Regions from separate parts of the Exiguobacterium sp. GL_137 genome, predicted to be linked through region 3. Evidence: riboswitches for the same ligand, from Rfam matches in the RefSeq annotation. Region 3 holds a riboswitch; each other region holds the start of a gene.
What was found. A riboswitch is a leader RNA that binds a small molecule or an ion and turns the genes downstream of it on or off. The one in region 3 is predicted to bind thiamine pyrophosphate.

Region 1 (5,946 bases), 1.4 Mb from region 3:
GTCAAAACCAGAAAAGAAAAAGAAACGTGCGTGGTGGATCATCTTATTGTTGTTATTCATAATGGCTGGAGCCGCAACGACTTTTGCCATGTGGCCTGACCCGACGGTCGTCGTTCCGGATGTAACGGGGAAAGATGCCGACGACGCGGAAACGAAGCTTGAAAAAATGGGATTCATCGTGGAATCGACCGAACGCTCAAGTGATACGGTGGAAGAAGGGTTCGTCATCAGTCAGTCACCGCGTGAACAGGCGACGGTTAAAAAAGGATCGACGGTGGATTTGATCGTTTCGACAGGAAGCGATCCGGTCGAGGTGCCGGACGTCTCAGATGAGACAGAGAAAAAAGCGATCGCCATCTTAAAGGACAGCGGTTTTGAAAAAGTGGATGTCGAACGGGAAGACTCTGAAGACATCAAACGTGGGAATGTCATCCGGCAATCCATTTCAGCTGGAACGGAAGTCATCGCGAAAGAACAGATGATTACCATCACGGTCTCAAATGGATCACCCGTATTCGTTCTGAAAGATTTGACTGACTTATCGAGTGCTGAAGCAAAAGCTTATTTGGATGAGATGGGACTGGACGGAACGTTTGAACAGGAGTTCTCAAGTGAGGTCGCGCTCGATCAGGTCATTCGTCAATATCCGCAAGCCGGTGCGCAAGTCGAACCGAACGATTCGGTAACGGTCTTTATTTCTCGCGGAGAGGAAGAAAAGACCATCACGGCGACGTTCCCCGAGAAAGTAGTCTATGATGGCGTCAGTGAAGACGAGGAGCCTGCGCCACGTCAACTCGTCCGGATTGAGACGGAAGATGCCAAAGGAAAACGAACCGTCATCGAAGAATCGATTGATCAGGATGAAACGTTTGATGTTCCATTGACGATTGATCCGGGAGAAGAAGGCAAGATTACGATTTATAAAGATGACGAAGTTTACCGGGCGAAGACGATTACGTACAATCAGGCAAAATCACAAGAATAACGAGCAGGACGTTAATCCTGACAAAGGAGGGCATAGGATGGCAGAAAATCGAATTGAAGACAATCGGGATGGAACGATTATCCGTTTACAGGGTGGCTTTTATGATGTCATGACGCCTCAAGGTGAAATCCGTTCACGGGCACGCGGTAATTTCAGAAAACGGGGCATCAGCCCTGTCGTCGGCGATGAAGTCGTGTTACACATCGAAAGTGAGACCGGATATATCCTGGAAGTAAAAGACCGTCAAAATTTCTTGGTCCGCCCACCAGTTGCCAATATCGATCAAGCTTTGTTGGTCGTATCGGCAGCAGAACCTGATTTTTCTGCCCATCTGTTGGACCGGTTTTTAGTGTTGATTGAAGCAAAGGAAATTCAACCGATCATCATCTTGACGAAGATGGACTTGTTACAAGGTGAAGCCGAACAAGGGGTATTGGAAGCCATTGCCGCTTACCGGACCATCGGATATCACGTCATCGAAACTTCAAGTGAGACATTGGCCGGAGTCGAATCTGTCCGTCCGTTGTTAAAAGATAAAACGAGTGTCCTGGCAGGACAATCCGGTGTAGGGAAAAGTTCGTTGTTGAATGCCTTGGAACCTTCGTTGGCACTGGAAACGAGTCATATTTCGAAGGCACTTGGTCGTGGACGCCATACGACCCGTCATGTGACATTGATCCCGCTTGGCGAAGGCTTAATTGCAGATACCCCGGGATTTTCGAATCTCGATTTTCCGCACGAAATGGAACTCGAGGAGTTACGATGGTGTTTCCCTGAATTTGTTGCTTTACAGGACGAATGCAAGTACCGTGGCTGTCTGCACTTGAATGAGCCCGGTTGTGCCGTTAAACAAGCCGTCGAGGCCCATGAAATCATGGCTTCCCGGTATACGAATTATGGTATGTTTGTAGAGGAAATCAAGAATCGGACGCGGAGGTATTAAGATGATTAAAATCGCACCATCAATCTTATCAGCAGATTTTGCAAATTTAGAGCGGGATGTCAAAGCAGTTGAAGCGGCGGGAGCCGATTATATCCATTTTGATGTCATGGATGGTCAATTTGTTCCGAACATTTCCTTTGGACTCCCTGTATTAAGCAGTTTACGTCAAAAAACAGATATGGTTCTCGACGTCCATCTCATGATTGATCGTCCGGAAAACTTTGTCGAATCCTTCGTTGCAGCAGGTGCTGATATCGTAACCTTCCACGTGGAGGCGACGAATCATGTCCATCGTGTGTTGCAACAAATCAAAGCAGCTGGAGCGAAAGCAGGAGTAGTACTCAACCCGCATACGCCGCTGTCGACGATCGAACACGTTCTTGAAGATGTGGACATGGTCTTATTGATGACGGTCAATCCGGGATTCGGCGGACAAGCGTTCATTCCAGGTGTGATGAAGAAATTAAATCAACTGGCTGCAATGAAAGCAGAACAAAATCTATCCTTCGAGATTGAAATCGATGGTGGAGTTAATGCGGAAACAGCAAAATTATGTATTGAGAATGGGGCAAACGTACTTGTTGCAGGTTCCGCTATCTACAATGCACCGGATTATTCAGAAGCAATCACTAGTATTCGGAATGCTGCTCACGTATAATAGGGGCAGAATCAAAATTAAATGATGACCGCAAGGGGTGTCGCGTCAAGCGGCTGAGAGAAGTGATTGGACTTTAACCCTTCGAACCTGTTCCGTTCAGACGGACGTAGGGATGTGGCGCACGCAGGCAGTACGGCGTTCGTCGTACTGCCTTTTTGCCGTCCTGCGATTTTATTTTTTAGGAGGAAAAAAGGATGAAACGGCTACAAATGTTAATGGAAATTGCAATCTTTGCAAGTCTTGGTGTGGTGTTCGATTTATTGATCCCATTTAAAATGCCGCAAGGTGGTTCAATTAGTTTAGCGATGTTACCGATTTTCGTCATGGCGTTTCGTCACGGCGTTGTCGGTGGGGTCGTGACGGGAGCGCTCGTCGGAACGATTCAACTGATGTTCGCTCCACAAATCCTGACGGTCGTCCAGCCGTTACTCGATTATACGATCGCGTTTGGAGTCGTCGGGCTGAGCGGACTGTTCGCACGGCAAGTCAAAAAAGCAGCAGCAGCCGGGAAAAATGGCCGTCTAATGGCGATTGTACTAGGTGCGACATTGCTTGGTGCAGGTTTCCGTTATGTCTGTCACGTCATTAGTGGAATCGTGTTCTTCGCTGAGTATGCGGAAGGTCCGGTCGTCCCGTATTCGTTGATCTATAACGCGACGTATATGGTTCCATCGTATCTGTTATGTGGTATTGTCGCAGGACTCCTGTTTACGACAGCACCACGACTTCTTCGTTATTCAGCACGGGGTGTCTGATGCGGGTTGTGATTGTAGCGGCCGGTCCGGCGGAAGACATCCCGTACCTGAAACCGTTTATGGATGAGAAGACGGTTGTCATCGCTGTTGACGGAGGTGTCACCGTGTTGGCACAGCAAGGTTTCGCTTTTGACTTGGCGATTGGGGACTTTGATTCTCTCGGATACAAACCGGAAGGAGCGATCATCCATCCGGCTGAAAAGGATGAGACCGACTTGGAACTGGCTTTACGACATGTCAGTCAACAGTATGAAGCAACGGAAGTGTTAATATTCGGTGCGACCGGAGGACGACTTGATATGACGCTTCAAAACGTCTATCTGCTAAAACAATTTCCGGCAGTCCGCTTGATGACGAAGCGGGAAGAGGTTCGTTTCTTACAGCCGGGGACGTATGAGATCGAGGCAGATAGATTTCACTATCTCTCTTTCATCCCGCTCGTTCCGACATGTCTGACCCTCCGCGGGGTCAAGTACCCGTTGACGAATCATGACGTGCCGGTCGGCGGATCATTGACCGTCAGCAATGAATGGACACATCACGGAGTGGCGAACGTGACGGTGCATACCGGTGAAGTGATTGCTTTAAGAAGTTTGTCAGACCACTAAAAAACGTGATCGGCTTTAGGATATCCTAAAAGTCGATCACGTTTTTTGTAGTTTTTTAAGATTTTAATGTCGAGCTGGCTGCCTGACGTTCAGTTTGAGCCGCAATATGTTTTCCTTTGACGAACAGGTGGTAAGAGGCCCACGTCAAGAGGAAGAATGGAACGCCTATATACAGCGCAATCCGTTGATCCGCTTGGAATGCCAAGCTGATCAGTACAAGCATGTTTAAAGAGAACGAGATAATCGGCAAGACCGGGAAGAACGGAGTCTTGAATTTCAATTCACTGACAGCATGTCCCTCTTTGATGAATTGACGACGGAAGGCAATCTGTGAAGCGGAAATCGAAATCCAACCGACTTGCGCACCGAGTCCGGCGAGTGACAACAACCAGATGAAGACGGTATCTTCCGCGAAAAAGGCAGTCAATAGTGATAACATCGCAAACAGCATCGTAAAGCACAAAGCGCGCATAGGTACTCCGCGTGAGTTGACGATGGCAAGTTTTTTCGAAATCATGCCTTCTTGTGACATCGACCATAACATCCGAGTAGCAGCGTACAACCCCGAGTTCCCGACCGACAGTAAGGCTGTCAACACGACGATGTTCATTAAATCAGCTGCATAAGGAATTCCGATGGCATCAAATACCATGATGAACGGACTGCTGATGCCGCCGGCTGTTTCGTAAGGAATCAAGGCGCCGACAATCGTAATCGAGAGGACGAAGAAGATGAACGTCCGCCAGACGGTATTACGGATTGCTTTTGGAATCGATTTTTCTGGATCGTTTGATTCTCCGGCAGCAACCCCAATCAATTCGGTTCCTTGGAACGCAAAGTTGACGGCAATCATCGTCGTCAATACCCCCAGGGCGCCGTTCGGGAATAATCCGTTTGAAGTAAAATTGGCGAACAAACTTTCCGGACGTGCTGCCGCCATATCAATCCAGCCAAACCAAGCCGCTCCCCCGAGCACGATGAAAAATAGAATGGCAAGGACTTTCAGGCTCGAAAACCAAAACTCAGCCTCCCCGAAGGCTTTTGCGGAGACCGCATTGAGACCGAATAAAATGACGGTGAAAATCGCACACCAGATGACGATTGGTGTATCCGGAAACCATCGATCCATCAGACTGCCGGCTGCCGTGATTTCGAGCGCCACCGTGACAGCCCAACCGAGCCAGTAAATCCAACCGACGGCAAATCCGATACCCGGTCCGATGAACCGTGTCGTATACGTTTGGAAAGATCCTGAGACCGGCATATGGACAGCCATCTCCCCTAAACATAACATCGTCAGATACATGATGGTCCCACCCACGATGTAACTGAGAACCGCCCCGAGCGGTCCCGCTTGCGAAATCGTCAATCCAGAACCGAGGAACAGTCCCGTACCGATAATCCCTCCTAGTGAAATCATGAAGAGATGTCGGCTTGTCATTTCTCTTTTTAACTGCATGTTGACCCTTCCCCCTTGAAAAAAATAACTGCTCACTTATTGTAAGCGTTTTCAATTATTCAGACAATTAGTTTATAAGAAAAATAAAAAAAGAACAAAAAAAGAACCGGAAGGGAAGATTCCCATCCGGTTACTGCGCCTTATACGCGTTCGACTTTACCTGATTTGAGCGCTCGAGCTGAAACCCAAACCTTTTTAGGTTTACCGTCAACGAGGATACGTACTTTTTGTACGTTGATTCCCCAAGTGCGTTTCGTTTTGTTCAATGCGTGTGAACGGTTGTTTCCCGACTTCGGCGATTTCCCAGTAACGTAGCATTTACGTGCCATGTGTTCCGCCTCCTTTTATGTTGTTTTGCGTTCGTCCTAATAGACACTTTGCTATCTTAGCATGCTGTTAAGACGGTTGCAACATAAAAAAAGTAGCTGACAAGAAAAAAACTTGACAGACAACCTCAAAATTTAAAATAATGAATGAGGATGATGGTAAAAGTTCATTTGACCGCTACTATTTTTCACATATTCATTGTATAGTCAGT
Region 2 (5,946 bases), 410 kb from region 3:
TAATGGCAATCGTAACACCGGCGAGGTTACCAGTTCCGATTCGTGTAGCGGCACCGATGAAGAAGGACTGTAAAGAGGTAATGCTTTGTCCTTCATCGTCCGTTGTTTTCTCGTTTTTATCGAGTGTGACACGGAACATTTCTTTTAAGTACCGGAACTGAATGAATTTTGTCCGAATCGTAAAGTAGATGCCGACTCCGATCAGTGCCGCGATTAAAACATAAGACCATAATAAGTTGTTGGCAAAATCGACTCCTGATTGTACTGCTTGCTGAAAGGCATCCATCTGAAAAATTCCTCCTAATGTGTTGTAGTAAAATGGCTATTCGCTAAATTATACGAATTTTCAGATAATATGCAAGGTGAATTTTAAAACTTTTTTTCATAAATTAACACGGTTAACTATTTAGAAAGTAGAGAATTTGAACTGTTTTTGAAAAATAAAAGAGACCTGTCGACTAAATCGACAGGTCATAAAATCACATAATTTAGGAGGAATGACTCATTCCGAAGCTAAAAATTGTTCGTATTGCGCATCGAGCTGTTGGACAAGTTCTTCACGGATAGAAAAAAGTTTCACCGTCTCTTCATAATCCGTCGTTTCAGAAAGTTGCCGATCAAGCATCTTCAGTTCCTGTTCCAATCGTTCGATCGTCTCTTCTACTTGACGTGTTGTCTGTACTGGAATAGAAGGAGATGGTCGTTTTTTAGCAGAGACGACGTTCTTCGGTATTTTGGCGTCAGGCGGCTGTGTTTGCCGTTTGGTTGACGCATAGACATACGGACCGGGAAACAGCTCCATCGTCTGATCAAGCCAAAGGGTCTTCGTAAACAGCCGGTTCAAGAAATAGCGGTCGTGCGAAACGGCGATCAACGTTCCGTCAAACGATTCGAGTGCCTCTTCAAGCGCATCACGTGATTCGATGTCGAGATGATTGGTCGGCTCATCCAAAATCAGTACGTTCAAATCGGAGTGGACCAGAACCGCGAGCATCAGCCGCATGCGTTCGCCACCACTTAACGCCTCGACCGGTAAGAAGACCCGGGGGCCAAAAAACAAGAACTGGGCGAGACGCTGCCGCGCCGTTCCTTCATCGAGATCAACGGTCGTGCGAAAAACGTCAATCAAACGTTCACCGGGCGGGAAGTCAACTCGTTGCGACAGGTAGCCGATTTTCACTGACGGTCCACGCGTAATCAGACCGCTTGTCGGTTCGAGATGGCCTAACAGGAGATGCAATAGTGTGGATTTTCCGCTTCCGTTTGCGCCGACGATGGCGATTCGATCTTTTGCCGAAATCTCAAAGTTTAATGAATGAAACAACGGTTGTTTAGAGAAGGCAATACTGACATCCTCGACGCGGTAAACCATCCGGCTCGTTTTTCCATGTGCTGCAAACGCAAGATCGGGGGTCTCGGCGTCAAGCCTTGGGCGTTTGATCCGTTCGATCCGTGCGAGTGCCCGTTCCATCGATTTTGCTTTTCGGAATAGTTTTTCGCTTGGTGGTGACGCTTCGTTTGCCCATTGCCGCAGACGGCGGATCGCTTCCTTCATCTGCTTGATCTTCTTCTGTTGTTCCTGGTAAGCATGGAATTGCTCAAGTAGAAGGCGTTCCTTTTCCTTCACGTAAAACGTGTAATTTCCCTGGTACAGCTGAATCTGCCCCTCCTCCAGTTCAGCGATGCGCGTCACGACCGCATCAAGAAACACACGATCGTGGGAGACGATCAGGACAGCCCCGGCATAATCGGCTAAAAAGGATTCCAGCCACTCGACGGCGTCTAAATCCAGATGGTTCGTCGGTTCGTCGAGGATCAACAACTCCGGCTCGGTCAACAACATCCTTCCGAGGCAGATTTTGGTCTGTTCGCCGCCGCTGAGCTGCTCAAACGGACGGTCCAAAAGGGCATGCAACTGCAAGCCGTTAATCATCCGGTCGATTTTGGAATCCAGCAAATACCCGCCTTGGCGCTCAAAAGCTTCGGTCTCTTGCGTGTAGCGTTCGAGCAACTGATCGATTTGATCCGTTTTTGTCGCCATGTCCCGTTCGATTTGTTGCAGGGAGCGTTGTAAATCGACAAGCGTGGCGAAGGCAGTCCACAGGACATCACGCCCCGTCATTACGTTGTCGAACACGGGAAGTTGTGCCAAATAACCGATGGAGAGCCCGCTTTTTTGATAAATCGTTCCGCTGTCTTCGGAATCAAGACGGGCAATCAAACGTAAGAGCGTCGTTTTACCGCTTCCGTTTCGGCCGATCAAGCCGATGCGGTCTTGGTGCTCGATAAAGAGGGAGACGTCCGTTAAGATATCGTCGCCTCCGAATTGTTTTGTCAGGTGTTGGATGTCGCAGATCATCATATGAAATGTCCTCTCTGGCGCATCAAAAAAAGGAGAGCGCAAACAGCACTCTCCTTGACTCGTGGAAGATGCGCTTTGCTTTATTTTTCAGGTATGAGGTTCGTTAAAAAAGGGCAGACTAGTCCCTTAGAACGCCATTCCATGAAAAATCGCGCGCAACAGATACAGTTGTTCCATCAACCAATGCTTACACGCAGCAAAACCCATGTCTCCACACCACCTTTTCCGATTCAATACATCTATTTTACCATGCCTGACAGAAAAGAAAACGTTAATCTTTATTTAAATAAGCCGGCAATCGAGTTGAAGAATGCACTGAGACCATCAAACAACTTCGCAAAAAATCCTTTTGTCTCTTCTGAGGTCGCGAAGGCCTGGATATCTTGTCCGGCATCTTTTAGACCACTCTCGATTTGACCCCAGTTCAGGTCCGCTTGTTCCATTTGATTAAACAGTCCGGTCAACCGGTCCATCTGAGCATCGGATAAATTGATGTTATTGTTTTGGATGACTTGGACGATGACGTTTTCAATCTCGACCTTCGTTTCCGGCTGTTGTTTCGCGATTTCCGCTTTGATTTCATTCATCAAGTCGGCGACTTTATCCGTCCCGACCGTTTTCCCGACATCGGATGTCACAGAGAGTTCTTGCTGGGCAAGGTCTTTTCGTTCATCCGTCAGTTTGATGCCGGTCTCGGCAGATGTTTGATCATACGCTTTCATGATCCCGGTCAAAGCCGAAGTTCCGGTTACCTTGTACGGGGACGTGATCGTAATGTCCGCATCCGTTACACCCGCTGTGACGAGGGCGTTGAGGTACATGTCTTTTGTGACCCAGGTGATGTTTTCGGTCGCGACAGATAATCCATCACCTTTTTCAGCCAACTCAATTTTAGCGGAAGAGTACATGCCGCCACCCCGTTGTGATTGGGGAATGTTTTTCCCGAGATATTTTTCTTCATCCGCAGATGTTGCAATAATCGGAGTAATGCCTTCCGGTGCATTCAGACGGGACAAGACCCACGATTTATCCTTTGCCCCAAGTGATTCGCCAAGGGTGACGATTGTTTTGTCGACCACTTGTTCAGCAGATGCGGCCGTCGGTAGCAGTAAGGTAGTAGCAAGTAATGCCGAAGCGGTCCATGTCATGGTTTTATTCATAAAAGTTCCTCCATAAGTTAAGTATCAGGTACTAAATTTAGTCTAATCGACCGGCGGCAGAAGAGAATCGGTCTCAAGGACGAGCCGTCATCCACCTTCCGTCATGTTCCATTGTACAAAAAAATGGAGTGAAATGACGAGAATGGGTCAATTCCACATCAAATCATGATAAACTCAAAACAAATCAAATAGCGACCACTAGGGGAGTCAGTAGGCTGACTGAGACGACGGAGACGTTCGGACCCTTTGAACCTGATTAAGTTTGGACTTACGGAGGGAAGTGGCGTGGACGATCCTCTTTTTATGGTCTTTTCACGTCATGCCTGACATCAGGTGTGGCGTTTTTTGATTACAAAAGGGGGAACCAACATGACATTCAGTGAAGAAATCCGGCAAGCGGCAAAACGGTATTGGGACAGCAGCTTTACCCATCCATTCGTGACAGGGATTGCGGATGGAACACTACCAGAAGCAAAATTTCGCCATTACGTCCTACAGGATGCCTATTACTTAAAACATTTCGCGAAAATTCAGGCGCGGGCCGCATCGAAGGCACAGGACTTCGCGACGATTGCCGAACTCGCGGAACATGCGACGTCGACCTATGCTGCAGAACTCAGTCTGCATCAATCGTTTTTTGAACCGCTTGGGATTTCGGACAAGACACTGGCAGAGTTTGAACCAGCACCGACCGCATATGCGTATATTTCGCATATGCACCATGCAAGTGAAGGGACGCTTGGGGAGACCATCGCTGCGATTTTACCGTGTTACTGGCTTTACTATGAGATTGGACAACAGTTACAGGCAGCGACACCGGCTTCACCGATTTATCAGCAATGGATTGCGACATACAGTTCCGAATGGTTCGAGCGGGTGGTCTTTGAACAGATTGACCGGTTAAATGAGTTGGCAGAGAAGGCGAGTGAACAAGAACGCGTCCGGATGAAACAACATTTCGTCAGAAGCTGTTATTACGAATTGATGTTTTGGCAGATGGGCTGGGCGGAAGAAACGTTTGAACGGCAGTACGAACAGACGATGGAAATGACATCATCCAAGTAAGGAAGGAAATACAAACACCGGATCCGACGATAAGCGGATCCGGTGTTTGTTCTATAGAAAACATCAATCAACTGTGGTGTTCAATCAAATCGGCGAGACGTTGTTTCACGAGTGACGGATTCGTTAAGTCCTGGTTCGATAATGAAAGTTTCGTCATCGTCTCATCGGTTCCTGCCATTTCACTGAACAGCGAACCGAGACTGTGGGCACGGCGGTCGATTTGGACGACGATGTCGATGCCGAACCGGTCTTGCAACAGGATGACTTCGATTTCGTCCAGCTTGTGAGCATAATGAGTACCGCGGGCAGAATACTCAAGTTCCTGCGCGATCGGCAAATCTTTCCGGAAGCGGCCCGGCAATTTCTCTGTATCAGCTTTCTTGAGGCGGAATCCGAGGTTTTCCATCGCTTCAAGGATGACCGATTGGTAGTCATTCGCTTTGACGACGACAGCATCGTGGTCAGAAGGGTCAACCGCCTGCGCGATATCAAGACCCGTCTCGATCCACGACTTCGATTGGCTGACGGAAAGTGGTGTATTAAAAGGGACTTGAAGCGTAAACGGTATTTCCCGTTCGACGTCTGCTTCAATCGTAAACGGGGCTTCATTTAATGCAAACCGGTCCAGTGTGAACGTCGTGAATGCCGTGCTGTCCCCGACTTCTTGTTTGTACTGGGTATTGAAGGCGAGATAAATCCGGGCGATTTCCTGATCGACGTTACCGCCCTTAATATGAACGACTCCTTGAATCGTTCCACCGGGTTCACAGTGATCTTGTTCGAGTCGTGTATCGACCGTTGCGGCACCAATGCCGATTTGTGAAAGAATTTTTTTGAACATGTTGTGTTCCTCCTTTAAATTAAGTATGACGACTAAAAATAAAGCTTGCTTGCTTGTCGAACGCGGGTGAATTTGCTACAGTTTCGAAAGACCAAACAAAAAAAGGACGGGACGATACGTGGAACTAGACCAATTAAAAGACCTGCTCACTGAAAAACTGCAGGCAACTTCACTCATACACGCGACGATTAGTGGTCCGCGCCAAAAATCAAACGATCTGCGTCGAATCAAGTTAAAACCGATTCTACTTAGAGATACGTATGCAATCCAGTTAGAGTTTCAACATGAACGGATCATTAAGCATGAGAATTTAAGTATAGAAGAATTTATTTTGCGAATGGACGACTATTTTAACGAATTTCGTCAATTTTTATTCCGTTTCGAGACGGAAGAAGTCCAGTTCCAACTCTCGAAGAAAATGAAAGTTTCACTGAAGACGACAGGCAAGGAACCGGTAAAGGCCGAACTGTCTCACAATCGAAAGAAAAGCCATTTGTTAGAAGACGGCGTGCCGGTAC
Region 3 (5,946 bases):
ATGCAATGGCTGATTCCAGAAAAGTTTTACCGGAACTGTCTTTTTCCCGTAATTGAACAACCGTTGCGCCTCCTTTAATCGATGCTTCGACGGCGTCTGCCAGGGAAAGATGTGGATGCAAGCGTCGATCGGTCACGGCATAAATCAAATATTCACTGTCCATTCATTTATACCTCCGGCAAACTTTTTTCTGTCATCAAACTCACTGCATCGAACAGCCCGGTTCGAAAACCTCCGATACCGGGAGAATCCTCAGCCGACTCCCCTGCTTTTCCCATAGCATACGTCCCAAATACGGCTGCCTCAAAACGATCGTATCCTGCTCCTAAAAACGTCGCAATCAAAGAAGCGGTCATACATCCCGTTCCCGTGACTTGGCCAAGACGTTTCGTCCCGACATCCAGATGATACTGGCGATTTCCATCTGTCACAAAATCAATCGGACCCGTTACGACGATGAGTTGTTTCGTTTCACCTGCAAAGGTATGGACACTTTGAAAATCCAGGGATTCTCCTTCGGCAACATCCACTCCTTTCGTTCGAGCGGCCTGTCCGAGCAATGTCTTGATTTCCGATGCATTTCCTTTGATGACCGTAAAGGTGATTTCATCCATTAACTGCTTCATAAAATCTGTTCTTAATGTCGTCGCTCCTGCGCCTACCGGATCCAAAATGACCGGTTTCCCCAATCGGTTAGCCGTTTTTCCTGCTAAAAGTTGGGCTTGGCGCATGTCCGGATTGATCGTCCCTGTATTGATTACGACGGCATCTGCGTGCCTGACCATTTCTTCCACTTCCAGCAGGTCATCTGCCATCACAGGAGAGCCACCAAGTGCCAGTGTCATATTGGCGCAGTCATTAATGGTTACAGTATTCGTTAAATGATGAATCAACGGTTTTTTATCATGGATGCGTCGTAACATGTGTATCCCTCCAGAGTTCATGAAAATGATGCGTCGGACCAACACCGCGTCCGAGCGCAAAGCCGTGGCGAATGGCTTCCGTCACATAACGTTTTGCATAACGGATGCTGTCTTCCACTGAAAGACCAAGTGCAAGATAGGAAGCGATGGCAGCAGATAATGTACAGCCTGTACCATGGGTATGACGGGACTCGATCCGTTCTTGTTCAAAGACGACATATCGCCCGTCTGTATATAAAAGGTCAGTAGCGTCCCGTCCCTCCAAATGTCCGCCCTTGAGCAAAATAGCACCCGTCCGTTTTTCAGCCAGTTTTTCCGTCGCCTGTTTCATATCGGCAAGCGAGTGAATCGTTCCGCCAATCATCCGCTCGATTTCAGGAATATTCGGAGTCACAAGTGTAGCCAATGGTAACAGCTGTTCGAGCAAGGCATGTTCTGCATCCGGTTGCAACAAGCTATAACCCCCTTTCGCGACCATGACCGGGTCGAGAACAACCGGAAGTTGATGTTTTTCCAGTTGTTGTGCAATCACTCGGATGGTGTCTTGATTGGAAACCATTCCAATCTTGACCGCATCGACACGGATATCGGAAAAGATGGATGTCAGCTGTGCTTCCACGAGCTCCGGGGATACGTCCTCGACCGCTTGAACACCTAACGTATTTTGTGCCGTAATCGCCGTGATGACGCTCATTCCGTATACACCGAGTGCCGAAAACGTTTTTAAATCTGCTTGAATTCCAGCTCCACCTCCGGAGTCGGATCCAGCAATCGTCAATACGTGTTTCATTCCAATTCCTCACTTTCCTGGGAGCAAATAAGGAGAAAACGGACAACAAAAAGCGCCGTCCGCTGTAAAAAAGCAGACGACGCCATGAACAACCAGTTCTACTGATTGAAGTCTTCATGTCTTCGATCTCAACTTTCCTACGCTGGTATTATCCAGTTCAGGTGACAGGGTCGAAAACAGAATGGTTTTCCTCTCAGCCGGACTCCTCCAGCTCCCCTAGTTGCTCGTAATTTAAATTCTTTTTCACTGTATCACAGCACCATTAAAAAAACGAGCCGAAGCTCGTTTTTAAAGGTATCCAAGTGGATTGACCGTGTTAGCTGGTCCTGTCGCACTGTATTGGTATCCACCGATATGCAATTCAAAGTGTAGATGCGGTCCTGTCGAATTCCCGGTACTGCCAAGAGTACCAAGCGTTTGACCTTGAGTTACCGTCTGACCTGCCGAAACCGATAACGAATTCATATGACCGTACACTGTTGTATACACCTGACCGTCAAGGAAATGCGAAATCATGACATGATTCCCATAAGGTCCGCCGCTACCAGCCGTAATGACTGTTCCGGAAGCTGCTGCTCGAATCGGTGATCCGACGGGTCCACTGAAGTCGACACCATTATGGAACGTATAGCCGTTCGCTCCACTAGCCGGTCCAAAACCTTGTGAAACACCGCCTGAAGCCGGACGAATAAACTTCGCCGATCCTGTCGGCACACTGCTGACAGGAGTCGGAAGAACCGTTGCTTCGCTTGACTCACGCGTTGATTTTGCCGCCTCTTTTGCAGCACGTTCAGCTGCTTCTTTTTCAGCGGCCGCTTTTTCTGCTGCTGCTTTCGCTGCTGCTTTTGCTGCCGCAATCGCTCTTTCTTGAGCCTCTAAAGTCGCTTGTAATTCTTTTGCATTTAACAGTTTAGTCGTGAACTTTGTTTTCCCTTTACGTAATTTATTCAGGGTCGCACTCCGTTCTTTCATCTGTTGTTTTAACTGTTTCTTTTGGACGAGTAACGACTCTTTCTCTTGAACACGCTCCGCCTTTTTAGCAATAAGATTTTTTTTCATTTCTGCTAGCTTTTCTTGTGTTTCCAAATAAGCAGAAATCATTTTATCGTCTTGTTCGGCAATTTTTTTACCTGCCATAACACGACTAAACAAATCACCCAAGTTTTTCGAACCAAAAATGACTTCTTCCCATTTTATAGAATTACCATCATTTTCTTGAAGGACACGTAAGCGGTCCCCAAGCAATTCTTCTTGCCGGGTGAGCATGATTTCGTAGCGGGCGATTTCCGCCTCAAGATCTTCAATTTGGAGATTCAATTGTTTAATCTGCTTGTTTTTTTCCGAAATCCTGAAAATATTTTCGTTGATGGCCGCATCAATTTTATTGATTTCGCGTTGCTCTACCGATATTTTAGCTTCCTGTTTTTTGATGGCTTTTTCCAAGCGACGTTGCTCTATTGCATTTTGAGATTTCTTTTCTTTAATCGTTGCAGCTTGACCAGAAGTCGGCACAGTGGATACAAGTAACGCCCCTAACAATACCGTTGCAAACAATTTTTTAAACATGTTTGGTTTCCTCGCTTATGTATGATTTCTTATTTAAAAAGTATTTAATTCAAAGTATTTCTGTCTGAGATTGATTATAGCACCGTAATAGTTTCAGGAAAATTTCATTTGTGTTTCAACTGAAAGCGTTTTATTTTAATATAACATTTTATGTTTTTATAAAAACATAAAAAAACGACTGCCGCAGCAATCGTCTTTTCTCGTTATTATAACATCGACATTGGATTTACAGAATTTGCTGGTCCTGAAGCACTGTAGCTGTAACCACCTACATGAATTTCAAAGTGTAAGTGTGGGCCTGTTGAGTTCCCAGTGCTACCAAGGGCTCCGATTTGTTGTCCTTGACTGACACGTTGTCCGGCATGTGCATTTAACGAACTCATATGCGCGTAAACTGTTGTATACGTTTTTCCATTTAATTGGTGTGCAATCATGACATGATTACCGTACGGACCACCACTTGATGCAGTGATGACTGTCCCTGTTGCCGCTGCAACAATCGGGGTACCGACTGGAGCGCCGAAATCAATACCATTGTGGAAAGAGTAACCATTCGAACCGCTTGCTGAACCATATCCTTGTGTGATTGATCCACTTGTTGGATGAATAAACATAGAAGAAGATGATGGTGCAGGCGTTGGTGCCGCTGGTTCTGGTTCTGGTGTTGGTGCTGCTTTTGGCACAGTCACAGATGGTGTAGATTGTTTTGTTGAAGTTGCAGGTGCTGACGATTTTTGTTCCGCTTGTGCTGCTGCTTTAGCAGCGGCCGCTTCTGCCGCCTGTTGTTCAGCTGCTGCTTTTTGAGCCGCTGCTGCTTGTGCCGCTTGTGCTTCTGCACGTGCTTTTGCTTCACGTGCCGCTTGTGCTTGACGCTCTTTTTCGATTCTTGCTTCACGTTCGCGTGCTGCTTTTTCAGCTGCAATCGCTTGTTCTTGTGCAATCAAAATTTGTTGTACTTCTTTTGCATCCATCAATTGCGTTTCAAATTTCTTTTTTTGTTTCCGGAGTTCTTTTAAGCGTTTGTTTCGTTCTTTAAGCTGTTGCTCAAGTTCAGCTTGTTGACGTTTTAGTTCTTGTTTCTCCGTCACAAGTTTAGCTTTTTTATCTTTTAGTTCTTGTTGAGCAGCTGCTAATTTCTTTTGTGTGTTTTGATAGTCGGTAATCATTTTATCGTCTTGTTGCGAGATTGATTTCCCTGCTAACACACGGCTGACAAGATCTCCGACATCCTTTGAACCAAAGATGACTTCTTCCCATTTAATGGAGTTCCCATCATTTTCTTGCATGACACGAAGGCGGTCACCAAGCAGCTTTTCCTGACGCTTTAATTTCGCTTTATACTTTTTAATCTGTTTCCCAAGTTCAACGATTTCAGCTTCAGTTGCTTTAATTTGACGATCTTTTGTTTCAACTGCAAATATTTTTTCGTTTAATGCTTCGTCTAGACGATTCACTTCTTGCTGAGTCTTCGAAATTTTTTGTCCTTCTTGATTCACAGACGATTCTAAGTTTTTTTGAGTATTAGCATTTTCTTGTTGTTTTTGTTCATTTTTAGCTTTTTGTTCACTTAAGTCATCTGCTGCTACGAAGTGAGGAGTCGATGAAAGAATAAGTGCGGAAACGATGAGCGACGCGAACGTTTTTTTCATGTAGTATTCCCTCTTTTTCTGTGTGGTTTATATAAGTAATCGAATGATGTTATTTAAATTTAATAATACTTTTTAAAAATTATAAGAACGTTTTTGATTATAGCATTCATTTTCCCTCTATTATATTTCAGTGAGATGTCATTTTTGATAAGTTCTCTTTTCGCCTTTATATAGATCCTTCAATCGAACCTTCTACATTGCGTGTTGGGAAAGAGTTTGACACACTATGACTATCGAAGTAAAGGAGGAACTGTTTATGCATTTGGACCATACTGGCATCGCTGTCCGGGATATGCAGGAAGCGATTACGTTCTATACGACTATCTTGGGAGGGACATTGATCCGTGAGTACAGTAATCCGACGCCCGGGGTTGCTTCTAATATTGCTGTCATTGAATTTGAAGATGCGCACATTGAGTTGTTGACTCCGACAAGTCCGGAAAGTCCGATTGCCCGTTTTTTAAAACAACGGGGAAAAGGTGTCCACCATATTGCTTATCGTGTGGATGATTTGGATCAAGCCATTAAAGAGGCAAAAGAACGGGGAATTACATTTTTAGAAGATACGTACCGCCAAACTCCGCTCGGCCGACGATTGATCTATATGGATCCCCGGCATTCGCATGGTGTCATTACCGAACTCTGTGATTATCCAGAGAACTAAAAATGAGCGTTCGCTGACCTAAGTCAACGAACGCTCATTTTTACTTTAAACAGTTATCCTAATTTTGCTAACATTTCGCGATTAAATGCCGGGATATCATCCGGTTGACGGCTTGACACGAAGTTGTCATCGACGACCACTTCATTGTCTTCATATGTCACACCCGCATTCTCTAAATCAATTCGAATGGATTTATATCCTGTCATTTTACGTCCCTTGACAATCTTTGCATTGATCATCAATTGTGGACCGTGACAGATGGAGAAGATTGGTTTTTTAGATGAATCAAACTCTTCCGTAAATGTAACGAAACGATCGTCTTCACGAAGTAAGTCCGGTGAAAAACCGCCCGGA

Region 1: linked by a shared signal. The riboswitch ahead of thiT (energy-coupled thiamine transporter ThiT) and the one ahead of thiD (bifunctional hydroxymethylpyrimidine kinase/phosphomethylpyrimidine kinase) in region 3 are both predicted to bind thiamine pyrophosphate.
Region 2: linked by a shared signal. The riboswitch ahead of tenA (thiaminase II) and the one ahead of thiD (bifunctional hydroxymethylpyrimidine kinase/phosphomethylpyrimidine kinase) in region 3 are both predicted to bind thiamine pyrophosphate.

The regions. Positions count from the first base shown of each region.
Region 1 is NZ_CM174406.1:1,906,821-1,912,766, reverse strand. It holds gene pknB (Stk1 family PASTA domain-containing Ser/Thr kinase) at 1-985, shown strand, start outside; gene rsgA (ribosome small subunit-dependent GTPase A) at 1,023-1,928, shown strand; gene rpe (ribulose-phosphate 3-epimerase) at 1,930-2,586, shown strand; TPP riboswitch at 2,610-2,716, shown strand; gene thiT (energy-coupled thiamine transporter ThiT) at 2,781-3,341, shown strand; gene AC3IRK_RS10145 (thiamine diphosphokinase) at 3,341-3,949, shown strand; gene AC3IRK_RS10140 (amino acid permease) at 4,005-5,408, opposite strand; gene rpmB (50S ribosomal protein L28) at 5,549-5,737, opposite strand.
Region 2 is NZ_CM174406.1:964,001-969,946, forward strand. It holds partial or broken gene AC3IRK_RS04980 (alanine/glycine:cation symporter family protein) at 1-286, opposite strand, end outside; gene abc-f (ribosomal protection-like ABC-F family protein) at 503-2,362, opposite strand; gene AC3IRK_RS04990 (DUF1002 domain-containing protein) at 2,641-3,522, opposite strand; TPP riboswitch at 3,713-3,818, shown strand; gene tenA (thiaminase II) at 3,892-4,587, shown strand; gene AC3IRK_RS05000 (sporulation protein) at 4,655-5,428, opposite strand; gene AC3IRK_RS05005 (class I SAM-dependent methyltransferase) at 5,547-5,946, shown strand, end outside.
Region 3 is NZ_CM174406.1:554,315-560,260, reverse strand. It holds gene thiE (thiamine phosphate synthase) at 1-163, opposite strand, end outside; gene thiM (hydroxyethylthiazole kinase) at 168-923, opposite strand; gene thiD (bifunctional hydroxymethylpyrimidine kinase/phosphomethylpyrimidine kinase) at 904-1,713, opposite strand; TPP riboswitch at 1,831-1,941, opposite strand; gene AC3IRK_RS02925 (murein hydrolase activator EnvC family protein) at 2,002-3,279, opposite strand; gene AC3IRK_RS02920 (murein hydrolase activator EnvC family protein) at 3,486-4,928, opposite strand; gene AC3IRK_RS02915 (VOC family protein) at 5,185-5,592, shown strand; gene AC3IRK_RS02910 (type 1 glutamine amidotransferase domain-containing protein) at 5,646-5,946, opposite strand, start outside.